3 regions of the Agaribacter flavus genome follow, and region 2 is predicted to be linked to each of the others. Evidence: predicted binding sites of a transcription regulator. Region 2 holds the regulator's gene; each other region holds the start of a gene.
What was found. The regulator sigma-54, encoded in region 2, starts transcription at its own class of promoters, with help from an activator protein. The targets are predictions, from matches to a motif close to GTTGGCACGNNNNTNGNNT.
Positions count from the first base shown of each region.

Region 1: ACFOHL_RS15435 (choice-of-anchor A family protein) is a predicted target of sigma-54. The motif match lies at 1,794-1,812, and genes of this name have one in related genera.
Region 3: flgF (flagellar basal-body rod protein FlgF) is a predicted target of sigma-54. The motif match lies at 2,177-2,195, and genes of this name have one in related genera.

Region 1 is NZ_JBHRSW010000043.1:88,563-92,830, reverse strand. It holds gene ACFOHL_RS15440 (ATPase, T2SS/T4P/T4SS family) at 1-1,405, opposite strand, end outside; gene ACFOHL_RS15435 (choice-of-anchor A family protein) at 2,008-2,958, shown strand; gene ACFOHL_RS15430 (tetratricopeptide repeat protein) at 3,302-4,268, shown strand, end outside.
Region 2 is NZ_JBHRSW010000008.1:47,413-51,680, reverse strand. It holds gene rapZ (RNase adapter RapZ) at 1-218, opposite strand, end outside; gene ptsN (PTS IIA-like nitrogen regulatory protein PtsN) at 250-693, opposite strand; gene hpf (ribosome hibernation promoting factor) at 701-988, opposite strand; gene ACFOHL_RS06770 (RNA polymerase factor sigma-54) at 1,015-2,532, opposite strand; gene lptB (LPS export ABC transporter ATP-binding protein) at 2,609-3,337, opposite strand; gene lptA (lipopolysaccharide transport periplasmic protein LptA) at 3,334-3,942, opposite strand; gene lptC (LPS export ABC transporter periplasmic protein LptC) at 3,914-4,268, opposite strand, start outside.
Region 3 is NZ_JBHRSW010000015.1:25,918-30,185, forward strand. It holds gene flgH (flagellar basal body L-ring protein FlgH) at 1-483, opposite strand, end outside; gene flgG (flagellar basal-body rod protein FlgG) at 546-1,334, opposite strand; gene flgF (flagellar basal-body rod protein FlgF) at 1,389-2,132, opposite strand; gene flgE (flagellar hook protein FlgE) at 2,375-3,760, opposite strand; gene flgD (flagellar hook assembly protein FlgD) at 3,771-4,268, opposite strand, start outside.

The DNA of each region.
Region 1 (4,268 bases), on a different contig from region 2:
TGGGCATGAGGTTCATTTTTTCTATCGGCATGGCGCCACCTGTTGCCAAAATTCGCATCACAACACCTTCACCCGCTACCGTTGGAATCGTCGCGACACGCACCTCAACGGATTGTCCCGACATCTTAAATGCTAACTTACCGTCTTGCGGAATACGTTTTTCGGCTATGTTGAGCCCTGACATGATCTTGATTCTGGCTATGACTGCACTGTGATGGGAGGCCGGAACCTGAGTAATATCCCTGATAACGCCGTCTATACGCATCCTTACACGAGTCGGTGCGCCTTTTTCTGGATCAACATGAATATCAGAGGCATTTAAGCGCTTAGCATCTTGAAGCACACGGCTAACGAGTCTAACGACTGCTGGCGCATCTTCTGCCATTTCATCAACACTGTCGTCGTCCTCTTCCAGTGATGTGCCAATTTCATCGAGAATTTCATCCATTTCTCCGGGGCCAGCGCCAGCGCTTGTTTCGCCAAGATATTGAAGTATTTGATTGGGTAAAGCGACGGCAATCTCGTAACTATCGATACCGAGTGCACTTTCAATTTCCATCAATAGTGCAGCATTATTGGGTTCGAGCATTAATACGATGGGATTTTCTCTAATATCTGAAATCACCGCCACATGGTTGCGTTTCAGATAAGACATATTCAGCTTTCCGTTGCCTTGATGTAAGTGGTAGATGTCGGGAGAATACGTGATATAAGGCACTTGATAATGTACCGATAATGCCTCACCAATGTCGTCTTCCTTGACTCTAAGTTCTGAAATCAGTCGTTGGATGATTTGTTTGGGACTGCTATTGTCACATATGTCATCTAAAGGTTTTTGCTGAACTAGACCACGATGAACAAGGTAGTCAAAAGGGTTTTTTGTACCGCCTAGCTCATATCGAAATTTATCCCCAAGCGTGTCGGCAATCTGTGAGGCGAGTTCGAGATCATGTTGGGAAAAGTCACCTGCAGATTTATTGATAACTTGCATTACGCCCATCAATACCCCAGCGTTTATCACCGGTACACACAAAATGTTGTCTGTTTTGAATTGACTTTCTTTGTCAAACTTTTTGTCAAAGCGCAGCCTAAAGTGTACTTGCTTGAGTAGTTCGTCGTCGTAGGGATCGTTAATGATGAGTGCTTGTTGCGCCATGGCAACGTAGCCAGCGACGGAGAGTGGACTGATGGGGACTTTTATTTCGCGAATTTCTTTTCCTGTCTTGTACCTAGCAACTAGATCTTGGTGTTGGCGCCTTCGTTGAAATAAAGACATCCGAACTGCACCAAACGTTTCAAGGATAAGTGGCTCAACCTCCTTAAATGCTGCGGTAAGTGTCGGATGTGCTTGCAGCCGTTTATTTACTTCTGACAACACTGTATTTGACGACGACTGATCATGCATTGCTATAGCATCTTCCTTTAACAATTATCTGAAATTAAACCCAAAGCTATATTATCCGATTTGGCATACTTTCGGTAAGCTGTACTCACGTCTAGCGTATAATATTATAAACCGAATAGGTCTATGCTCGCTTATCGGCCACTAGAGCTAAATACTTGAATGAATTAGGCTTTGGCGCTTAACCCGGTGTGACGGTCTTGTCTCTTATTATTCAGCATCGATGTGCCATGGTTGAAATTGTTAATAACAATCAGAGTGGGAGAAGACTCGCACATCGAGTACTTACATTCGTGATGCCTAAAGGCACAAGTAGTTTGTGCCTATGTCGGATATTTTTACAGTTAAATTTACCTTAGTGCTAAACATTTGATTTTATGTGTTTATTATTTTTGGCTTGTAAAATGCATAATAGTTAATATTGTTTAAGGTGACTTAGCTGGTCATATCAGTTAATATTCAATTTAGTTAATAGCAAATTTGGGCGTTATGCTCTTTAGCTTAGCAATTAGATAGCTTTGTTTAATTGTCTAGTTATTTTGAAGAAGTTGTTTAGAAGTATAAGTGCAAGTATTTCAGTACTTAGTTTAATTAAGGGCATGAGCGTGAAGATTTCTTTTCTTAAAACAATTAGCACTTTGTTGGTGTTAAGTGCGGCTCCTTTTGTATTTTCTGTAGAGAATACCATTGGTAAACACAACCTTATCCTTATCGAAGATTACAACTTCACTGGCGGTGACGTTGAGGGTTCAGCTGTTATTGGTGGTAACTTGAATGCGAATGTTGCCGCAGAGTTCGGAAGTCGTCTTGAGAATACTGATATTGCAATAGATGCGGTGACCGTTGTCGGCAATGTCGGGGATGTGAATGGCGGTCATGTGCAAATTCGAGTCTTGAAAGACAATAATTTTGTTTATGGTGGTAAGATTTATGACAATACTTCCATCGAATTAAATGATGGGGATGACGCAAAACTTATCCACAAGCCTGATGTTTCTATTTCCGATATTGTCTCTGAGCTTCATGCAGATACAGCGTATTTTTCGGGTTTGCAGGCCAATGGCTCTTTTGATAATGGCCAGTTTACGTATAGCGGAAACGATGAACAAGTCGTATTCGATGTAAAAGCTAAAGACATTTTTAAACAAAACAGCAATCTGTCATTAAGTGGTACTGATAATCGTACGGTTATCATCAATGTGTCTACCGAAGGTTTATCGAACAATGAAATCAATATCGCTAACCTCGGCATAAACCTGAATAACGGGTTCAATGGCGCACAAGCATTCTCGAATATACTATGGAATTTTTACGATGCAACTAGAATCGATTTCGGTTCGTTAAATGTCAAAGGCTCTGTTTTAGCGCCTTATGCTCATACCTTTGGTAGCGCAAATGTTGATGGCGCGTATGCCGCTCTGTCGTTCACTGGAGCGCGTGAGTTTCATAATTTCACCTTTAATGGAAGTGGCGGTCCTGTTCCTGTCCCAGCTCCGGCGGTGCTTTTGTTGTTAATTTCAGGTCTACTTTACATTGGCTTGAGACGAAAAAAGTAGGCATTTCATTTCAAATTCTAACGGTTGTTGATGTTTTCTGTGCAAGCATAGTTTTTATGAAAAGTGACTCATTTAAGTAGTCACTTTTTCAGTTAGTACTAATGTTTTTTTAGTTACAGCAGAAAACATGTATTAGGTAAGTTGCAAATCTTTAGTTGCTCTGAATGAAACTGACATGCTTTAGCTTGGCCAATACCAAAAGCTGTGTAGTGAAATTTTGTCCTTTTAAGCTAGGCAATTTTCATGAAATACGTTGTAAATCGAGCATTCAAACAACACAAGTCAAAGACAAGCAGCCTTTAAATTACACTATAACTTGTGCACAAGGTTTTTAGATTCCTCAATGTTGATCAGGCTCGGTACCCTCTATTCTTTTATTTTACTTTTTTATACGCTTTCCTTGTCTGCGACTGAAGAGCATATTAATAGCTATGAGAGTGCCCTAGTTGCATACAAAAACGATGACTTTGAATCTTCTTTTATCCATTTAAAAAACGTATTTAAAGATAGCCCTCACTATTTACCTGCAAAAATATTGATGGGTAAAGTGTTATTAAACAAAAAACTTTTTTCTGCTGCTGAGCAAGAATTTACCGAAGCCGAGTACAGAGGGGCGGATATCAATTTATTTGTGGTTGACTGGGGGCGCGCGTTGTTGGGCGCACAGCAATTTGAACGCTTAATTTCCGTGCGATTTAAAGCGCCATTGAGTGAAGAAAATACTTATCGATGGCAATACTTAAAATCAGAAGCCTGTATCAGTATTCAAGATTTGGTGTGTGCAAAATCGATTTTAAACGAACTACTCCTAAAGCCTTCCCATAAGCTGAGTGCTTTGAATAGTCTATCCAGAATAGCACTGGGTGAGAATGATTATGATGAAGCACTGCGGTTGTTATTGGAAGCCCGTTCACTTTCACCTGAAAACCCAGAAACTTTGCGTCTATTTGGTCAATATCATCGATTGCAAGGGGACTTAGCTCAAGCTGAGTTGATGCTTAAAAAAGCTTACGATATTGCGCCAAGTTCAATTATTATTTCTCGAAATTTAGCGGATATTTATATTTTTCAAGACAAATTTGATGATGCATTAGCTTTATCAAATAAGATTCTGAATCAGTACCCGCAAGATCCATATGTGAACTTCGCTAGTGTGTGGCTAGGGGAGCAAGCTGGGTCTCAAGACAATAGTGAAAAGGCTTTTCAAACCTTAGAAGCAAATTTGTCTAAGCTGTCAAAAGATGCGATAGCGATAGAGCCGAGTCTCATTTATTTGCGGGGGATGGTCAACTACGTTCAATCGAAATTTG
Region 2 (4,268 bases):
TAGTCGAGTACTTCGCTCACTTCTTTCTGCGCACGAGGCAAATTTCGAACGTCAATACTGACTGCTACTTGTTCGTGTTCATCTGAAATAGCACTAACTAGTGTGGGCAGTAAATGAACAGGAATGTTGTCGACACAGTAGTATCCGAGGTCTTCGAGTGAGCGTAATGCTATTGATTTTCCTGAGCCTGATCTTCCGCTGATGATAAGTAGTTTCACTGATAACCTCTCGCTTGGATTGGGTAAGTTACTAAGCTAGCGCTGCCACAATCTCATTTTTATTTTGTGCGCGTCGAATCGCTTTCACAATTGATTTGTCACTGAGTTTTTGTGCAATTCCCGACAAGGCGCGTAAATGGGAATCTGCTTGTTCTTTGGGTACAAGTAATGCGAAAAAAATATCAACAGGTTGATTGTCTATGGCGTCAAAATCAATAGCATGGTCACTGGTAACAATGATAGCAATAACATTTGAGATACCCTCTATTCGCCCGTGAGGGATGGCAATTCCGTTTCCAATGCCGGTACTCCCCATGCGCTCTCTGCAGAGTAAGCTATTGAGCACGTCTACTTGATTGAGCGAGGGGTGCTGCTTAATAGCAATTTCGCTAATAATTTCAAAAATTTTCTTTTTGCTTTGGCATTCGACCGAACATTGCGTTCGGTCGAGCGAGATTATGTCAGAAATGATCATATTTGACTTAGTGTCGTTTTAGTTTCTCTTTATGCTTAATAACTTGTCGGTCTAACTTGTCAATCAAGCCGTCGATTGCTGCGTACATATCAGTATGCTCCGAATTTGCAAATATTTCACCTCCGCTTATGTGTAAGGTTGCTTCAGCTTTTTGGCTTAGCTTTTCCACATTCAAAATTACATGAACGTTGTTGATGTGGTCAAAGTGGCGTTCCAGCTTTTCAAACTTAGTGTCGACGTAATTACGCAGTGAATCTGTAATGTCTACGTGATGACCAGTTAAGTTAATTTGCATAATGCTAGGTCCTCTTTAGATTGAGTCTAGATAAGACTTTTACGTTGGTTGGAAGGGGGAATGTTTAACGATTCCCTATATTTTGCGATTGTTCGCCGAGCAACTTTAATTCCTTGATCGGCAAGCAATTGGGCAATCTTACTATCACTGAGGGGTTTAGCCGGTGGTTCATCGGCAATGAGCTTTTTGATAAGCGCGCGAATTGCTGTGGACGAGGCATTTTCGCCGGAGTCTGTCGCCACGTGGCTTGAGAAAAAGTACTTTAATTCAAATATCCCCCTGGGAGTATGCATATACTTCTGCGTCGTTACACGCGATATTGTTGATTCATGCATATCTACCATTTCTGCCACATCATTTAATACCATGGGTATCATTTTTTCTGGGCCTTTTTCAAAAAACTCTTTCTGTCTGGACACAATACAATGTGACACTTTGAGTAGGGTTTCATTTCTACTCTCCAGACTTTTAATAAACCACTTTGCTTCTTGTAAATGTGACTTAATAAATTGTGAATCGTTCTGATTTTTTGAAGTTTTTGCTATTTGAGCGTAGGTTTCGTTCACCGCAAGGGCTGGTAAGGCATCGTTGTTCAGTTCCACCATCCAGATACCTTTGTTTTTATATACATTGACATCTGGTACAATGTATTCAGGCTCTTTAGTTGAGATAGCGCTACCTGGTCGAGGATTCAAGGTTTTTAGTAAGCGCATCACCTCTTTTAACTGCTCTTCCTTTAACTTGGTTTTACGCATCAGAGTGCGATAATCCTTGCTCCCCAATAACTCTGCATACTCTTTAATCAAGTCTTTCGCTTCTTCTAGCCATGGCGTACCTTGAGCAAATTGCTTGAGTTGAATAAGCAGGCATTCTTGCACGTTTCTCGCACCTGAGCCGATAGGATCAAGTAATTGAATACGTTTTAGTACGCACTCTACTTCTTCGATTTCTACTTCTTCGTTGTCGAGTGACTCAACTATTTCTTCACAAGAACTTGTTAAGTACCCTGATTCATCAATCGAGTCTATAATGGCTATCGCAATACTTTTATCTACTTCTGTGAAATGGCTCATCTGTACTTGCCAAAACAAGTGATCCTGAATGGAGTCGGTCGTCTCGCCTTGAAAAACAAAATCTTCATCAGGGTTACTTCCGATCATTTTTACCGGCGCTGAGCTGGAGCCAAGATACTCGTCCCACGAACTGTCAATGGGAAGATCATTGGGTAAATCACCATTTTGAAGTGCATCGTGACTGTCTACCGCATCTTCCATACTGACAGATGTATCTGATGAGGCATTGGTTTCCCCATTGGTTTGCGTTTCTGCATTACTGCCGGTAGAACTGTCGTCACCTTTGCTATTAGTCGCATCATTTTGCTCAAAATTTGCTTCGGACAGTTCAAGGAGAGGGTTGGATTCTAGCGCCTCTTGAATTTCTTGTTGGAGGTCAAGCGTAGATAGCTGCAACAGTTTGATAGCCTGTTGAAGCTGGGGTGTCATGGTAAGTTGTTGACTAAATTTTAACTGTAACGAGGGTTTCATTACTTTCCTTTTTTTACATCTAAGCCGAAATTACATCTGGTTACAGAACAATAATTTAAAGCTACCATGCAAAGACCTACATCGAAAATTGTTCGCCAAGATACACGTCTCTAACTTCTTGGTTTGATAATACATCATCTGCACTACCTGAGGCTATTAGAGAACCATGGCTAACGATGTATGCGGTTTCACAAACGTCTAGTGTTTCTTTCACATTGTGGTCTGTGATCAGCACACCAATGCCACGATCTTTTAACTGATATATAATCTTCTTTATATCACTAACAGAAATTGGGTCAACACCTGCGAAGGGTTCATCGAGCAAAATAAATTTGGGGTTTGCTGCTAAAGCTCTCGCTATCTCTACTCTTCGCCTTTCTCCACCAGATAAACTCATGCCTAAATTATTGCGAATATGATTGATGTTGAAGTCGTCCAATAATTCGTCAGCTTGCTGTTCTCGTTGTTGGTTACTCAACTCTTTTCGCGTTTGCAATATGGCCATTAAGTTTTCAAATACAGTTAATTTTCGAAAAATAGAAGCCTCTTGTGGTAAATACCCGATACCATGCCGCGCGCGTTCGTGCATAGGCAATAATGACAGATCATTTTGGTCGATGGATATTTCCCCCTTATCGAGCTGCACAAGACCGACTATCATGTAAAAGGTAGTTGTTTTACCAGCTCCATTCGGGCCAAGCAATCCGACTATTTGCCCTGTAGACACTTCAATGCTTACATCACGTACTACTTGTCTGGATTTATACGATTTTGCGAGGTTTTTAGCACAAAGCGTACTACTCATTTTTCATTGCCTTTGTCTTCGCTATTGTCAAAATCGCCTACGCTAATGACAGTACTGACCGTTTTTTCACTGTTTCCATCTGTGCTTGCGATGATTTTTTGTTCAGTCATGTTGTATGCAATACTATCAGCGGAGACTGTAGAGTCATTTTGAGAAATTTGCGCGTTACCCGTCAGGCTGATCTCGCGTGTCGCCACGTCATATTTTATAGAACTTGCTCGCGCGGATACTAAACTACCATCTTCTAGTTTTTGTTGATATGTGGCTGCTTGACCAATAGCTGAGATGACTTCTTTGCCCTTGCCAGCAGCAGCATTCATTTCTACTCTATCAGCAGTTATTTTTAGGCTGCCCTGTAAAATCAATACCTCGTCCACAAGGACTGATGTTTTGCTTTTGCCGTTGAGCAACTGGTTTCGAGAACGAATTTTAATCGTCTGCTGAAAGTCTGTTGCAATATTGTGTTGCGTTTCCTCTGAGTCTGATTGCTCGTCAGCTTCTTGCGCGACTGCGGCGGTAAAAACAGCGAAAAGTAAGGCAGAAAGGGCTACCTTACTAGTTGTTTTTATGCAGTATCTATTGCGGAAAATACTGGCTTTGAACATGTTGCTTTAACTCGTATTGTTGTGTGGCTAAATTACCTTGGATACCAATGCTTTTCACTGAGTAATTGTCACCGAAAATTTCTACTTCTTGATCCGAAAATAAGGTCTTTTGGTCGAGGTTTATTTCTATGTACTCTGTTTGTATCTGCTTGACGAATTCAGTGGTATTTAAGTTGATAATTTTTACATTGTGTTCTAATTGAATTCTACTGCTGCCGTATAATGTGCCTTCTTCAGCGGTAATACGCCAAGGTTCGCCAGATTCAAGAAACACAGTATATACCGGATTGTCAAAAACCATAAACCCTAGTTGCTGATAATGCTCC
Region 3 (4,268 bases), on a different contig from region 2:
ACTGTTTAAGGTTAGCCATTTTTCACCGCGGATCACTAAATTCTGGTTGGGGAGAACCTCAACCACGGAAACAGAAATGTTGCCTTGTAAGCTATTACTTTGATTGGCTTGCGCATCACCACTAAAATCATTGGTAGAATTCATGCCTAATTGGATCGTTTCATTACCAATACGCACAGGGTTAGCGCCTAGGCCGATAATGGGGTTTACATCCATGGTAGATTCTTTTGACGAGCTGGTGCCTGCACTTTTACTCGCGTTAGTGTTTTCGCGCAGGGTCACGGTAATGATATCTCCGACTCTTCGTGCTTTAACATCGGAGTACAAACTATTAGCTAAACTGGCCGAAAACAAGCTGCCGTTTTCGGCTATTTCAGCGCGTTTGTAAATGGGAGAAGCGGGTGCATAAAAAGGGTCGTCGGCTCTCACGGCTGGTGCACTCGTGCTATTACATGCAGACAGCGCGGCCATCATGCAGACCATCAAAATCGCCCGTATCACAAATTTGTTAGGAAAATACTGCATCGTTATTTCTCCCATCATGTTTATAGCTGCTGAATCACTTGCCCAAGCATCTGATCAACCGACGAGATCACTTTGGAGTTCATTTCGTACAGCCGTTGGCTCTCAATCAGATTGACGAGTTCTTCTGTGACATTCACATTCGATGTTTCAAGTGTGCCTTGTGCGATACCACCAAAACCTTCTAAACCAGGCACACCCTGCAATGGAGCGCCAGAAACTGCTGTCTCTACATAGAGATTTTGACCGATTGGCTGAAGTCCAACTGGGTTTATAAAGTCTGTGATATTGATTTGCCCAAGTATTTGCGGCTCTGCTTCACCGCGCAATTGTGCTGCTACTTGTCCGTCTTGTGAGATCGTAATTTGCTGAGCGTCAGGCGGTAGCGTGATAACCGGTTGCAGTAAGTAACCTGCGCCTGGCGTCACCATTTGTCCTTGGTCATTTAGGGTAAATTGGCCATTACGTGTATAAGACGCGCTGCCATCAGGCATTTGCACTTCAAAAAAACCACGACCTTGAATCGACAAATCAAGGGCATTGTCAGTCGTTAGCAAATTCCCTTGAGTGTGTGTTTTTTGTGTCGCGACTACTTTTGAACCTGCGCCTAACATTAAACCAGAAGGCAACTCGGTATCGGCAGATGATAAGCCACCGGGCTGATTAATGTTTTGATACAACAAATCCTCAAAAATCGCGCGATCCTTTTTAAACCCCACTGTACTGGCGTTCGCCAAGTTATTTGAAACGGTTGATACGTCGGTTTGTGCCGCATCAAGTCCTGTTTTACTGATCCATAAAGCCGGATGCATATTAAGTACCTCCGCGAGCCACGCTCGCTATGATAAAATTCGTAAAAATCGCGTTTAAAATATTCTGAGTAATTGGTTACCGCGCATAGAAAGCTGGTCGGCTTTTCGCATTAACTTAACTTGCATTTCGTAATGCCGCTGCAGTGAAATCATTTCTACCATTTCTTCCACCGCGTTAACATTTGAGCCTTCGAGCATGCCGGATCGCACTTGCACACCAATATCTTGTGCAGCGATATCACCCGACTTGAGTTCGAACAAGCCATCTTCTCTGCGTTTGATAGCGTCGTTGGCTGGTTTAGTGAGTTTTAGGCGACCGACCTCTTCTACTGCATTTTCAGGCGCTCCCTGAAGTCTTGCTGAAATAGTCCCGTCATTCGCTATCGAAACATTTGCCAGTGGAACGGGTAAAAATAATGGTCCGTTTTCTCCCATAACTAAATTGCCAGATGCATCTTGTAAGGCACCATTGGCGGCAATGTTAAAATTGCCATTTCGAGTGAGGGCTTCCTCTCCTTGAGGTGTTTGTACACTAAACCATCCATCGCCTTGAACAGCGACATCGAGCGGACGGTCGGTGGTAATCATGGCACCACCTTCATAATTGTTGGTGGGACTTTCTGTCATACTAAATACGCGAGACGGCAAACCTTCGCCGAAAGCCGGCATTGCCCTGGCCTGCTCCAACTGTGCTTTAAAGCCGTTGGTTTGCGCGTTCGCCAGATTATTGGCTCTTACTGATGTCGCGACTAAATCTTGTTTAGCGCCACTTGCCGCGATGTATAGGAACTTGTCCATACTACTTGCCTCAAAGGTCAATTATTTTGACGTTATTGAGGTGTTTGCAAATAGAATGCCAAGGTTTGGGTGGGATTAGCAAAGTTAGTAAAGGGGTCAGAGTAAATTAAAATTAACGGGTGCTCGAATATAAAAAACGCGTGAACCCATCCATGGGGCTCTGCGATTGCATCCTTGCAATCGAAGTTTTATATTCGAGCACCCGTTAATTTTAATTTACTCTGACCCCTTTATTTTGTTCTTTATCGAATATTCAAAATAGTCTGATTGAGCTGATTATTGACTTCCAATGCTCTCGAGTTCGCTTGGAAGTTTCGTTGAGCAATGATCATATCAATCAACTCTGTGGTTAAGTTGACATTCGCTGATTCTAGAGCTGACGAATTGATGTCGCCAAAAGTACCAGTGGTTGCTTCCCCTGCTAGGGCTTCTCCAGACTCAATGCTCTCCTTCCACTGCGTACCACTTTGCTGAGTTAAGCCTTGTTCATTCGCAAATCTGACTAAGGCTACACGCACGATAGGCTCTGATGTACCGTTTGAAAATGTGGCACGAACCAAACCGTCGGGCGCAATATCAATCCCCGTTAATCGCCCAACAGGCAGGCCATTTTGCTCGAGTGACGTCACCTCAAAGGCGGAGGCAAACTGCGTGGGTTCATTGGGATCAGCGCCGGCCAAGTCCAAATTAAAGTCAACCGTTATTTGCTGGGTCGCATCTGATCCGTTCGATAAAATAGTTCCCCCCAAGGCTTCGGTGATAAATGTACCGCTGGCTGGTCTAACACCATCAGCAGACAAAATATCAATAAAATCACCGCCCTCACTGAATATCATCTTCGCTGCGGTAACAGGATTGCCTGAAGCCGAACCTAATGTATTAGTTGCAGTAGCTGGGTCTGCATCTGAGCCATCGCTATTGGTCACATCAACCAGTTGATCATCTACTGCTGTCGCTACGAACCATTCATTTACAGCACCAGGCGCATTGTCCTTGATAAAATAATAGGTCATTACATGCGAATCACCCAGAGAGTCGTAAACAGTCACGGATGTCGCCGCATTGTAGGTGAGTGGGTCAGAAGGATCGAAATCGGCAGCCACTTTACCTGCGTCACCCGCTGGTAAATTGAAGCGCATATCAACTTCTGATGTTTGTGTCGGTGATCCAGATGAATCTGGAATACGGACGGGCACAGTTGTACTTAATGCTACAGAAGCTGAAGTACCATCGGGGTTAACAGGGAAGCCTAGTAGGTTGTCGCCTACAGAATTGACCACAAAGTTGTTATTGTCTAATTTAAATTGCCCTGCACGAGTGAATGAAAAATCGCGAGAGGTAATTTCTGGTATTGTCGCAAAAAAGCCATTTCCCGTAATCGCCATATCGAGTGCGTTACTCGTAAAATTTAAGGCTCCTTGCGAAAACTGTTGTGAGACTTCTTGGGTAAGTACACCATCACCAACTTTTGTTCTGCCTGCTGACAACAGCGAAGCAGCATAAACATCACCAAATTCAGCACGCGACTCTTTAAAACCAACTGTATTGACGTTAGCTATATTGTTCGCTGTAGTATCTAAATCCCTTTGAGAAGCAGATACACCACTTAGCGCTATATTAAAAGACATGCCTTATCTCCTATGAATTACCGATTTCGATGACGTCTTCGAGCTTAATGCTTACATCACCATCTAAATTGAGAACGATTCCCTGACCTGCGCCACTCATGCTGACACTATCGACGTGTCGATTGATTGCGGTAGGTAAAGCGGTGGCTTCACCAAACACGTTACCCTGCACTTGAATGGCGTAGTCACCAGGTGGCAAAATATTGCCGTTGTTGTCTGTGCCGTCCCAGTTAAAAGAAATATTACCGGGCGCTTGGGTACCAATATCGATGGTTCGCACAACCGAACCAGCCGAATCAAGTACCTGTATTTCTGTGTTTTGAGAAGTATCTTCGTTAATGATAACACCCGAGATACCCTCTGATTCTGTCCCTCTATGACCAATATTGCCTGTCACAAGCACACTTTGCCCAATAAGACTAGACGCTTGCAGGGCTTGGTTTGAGGTCATAGAAGCCGCAAAAGCAGTGAATTGCTCATTTAATTGAGAGATACCGTCTGCTGTTGT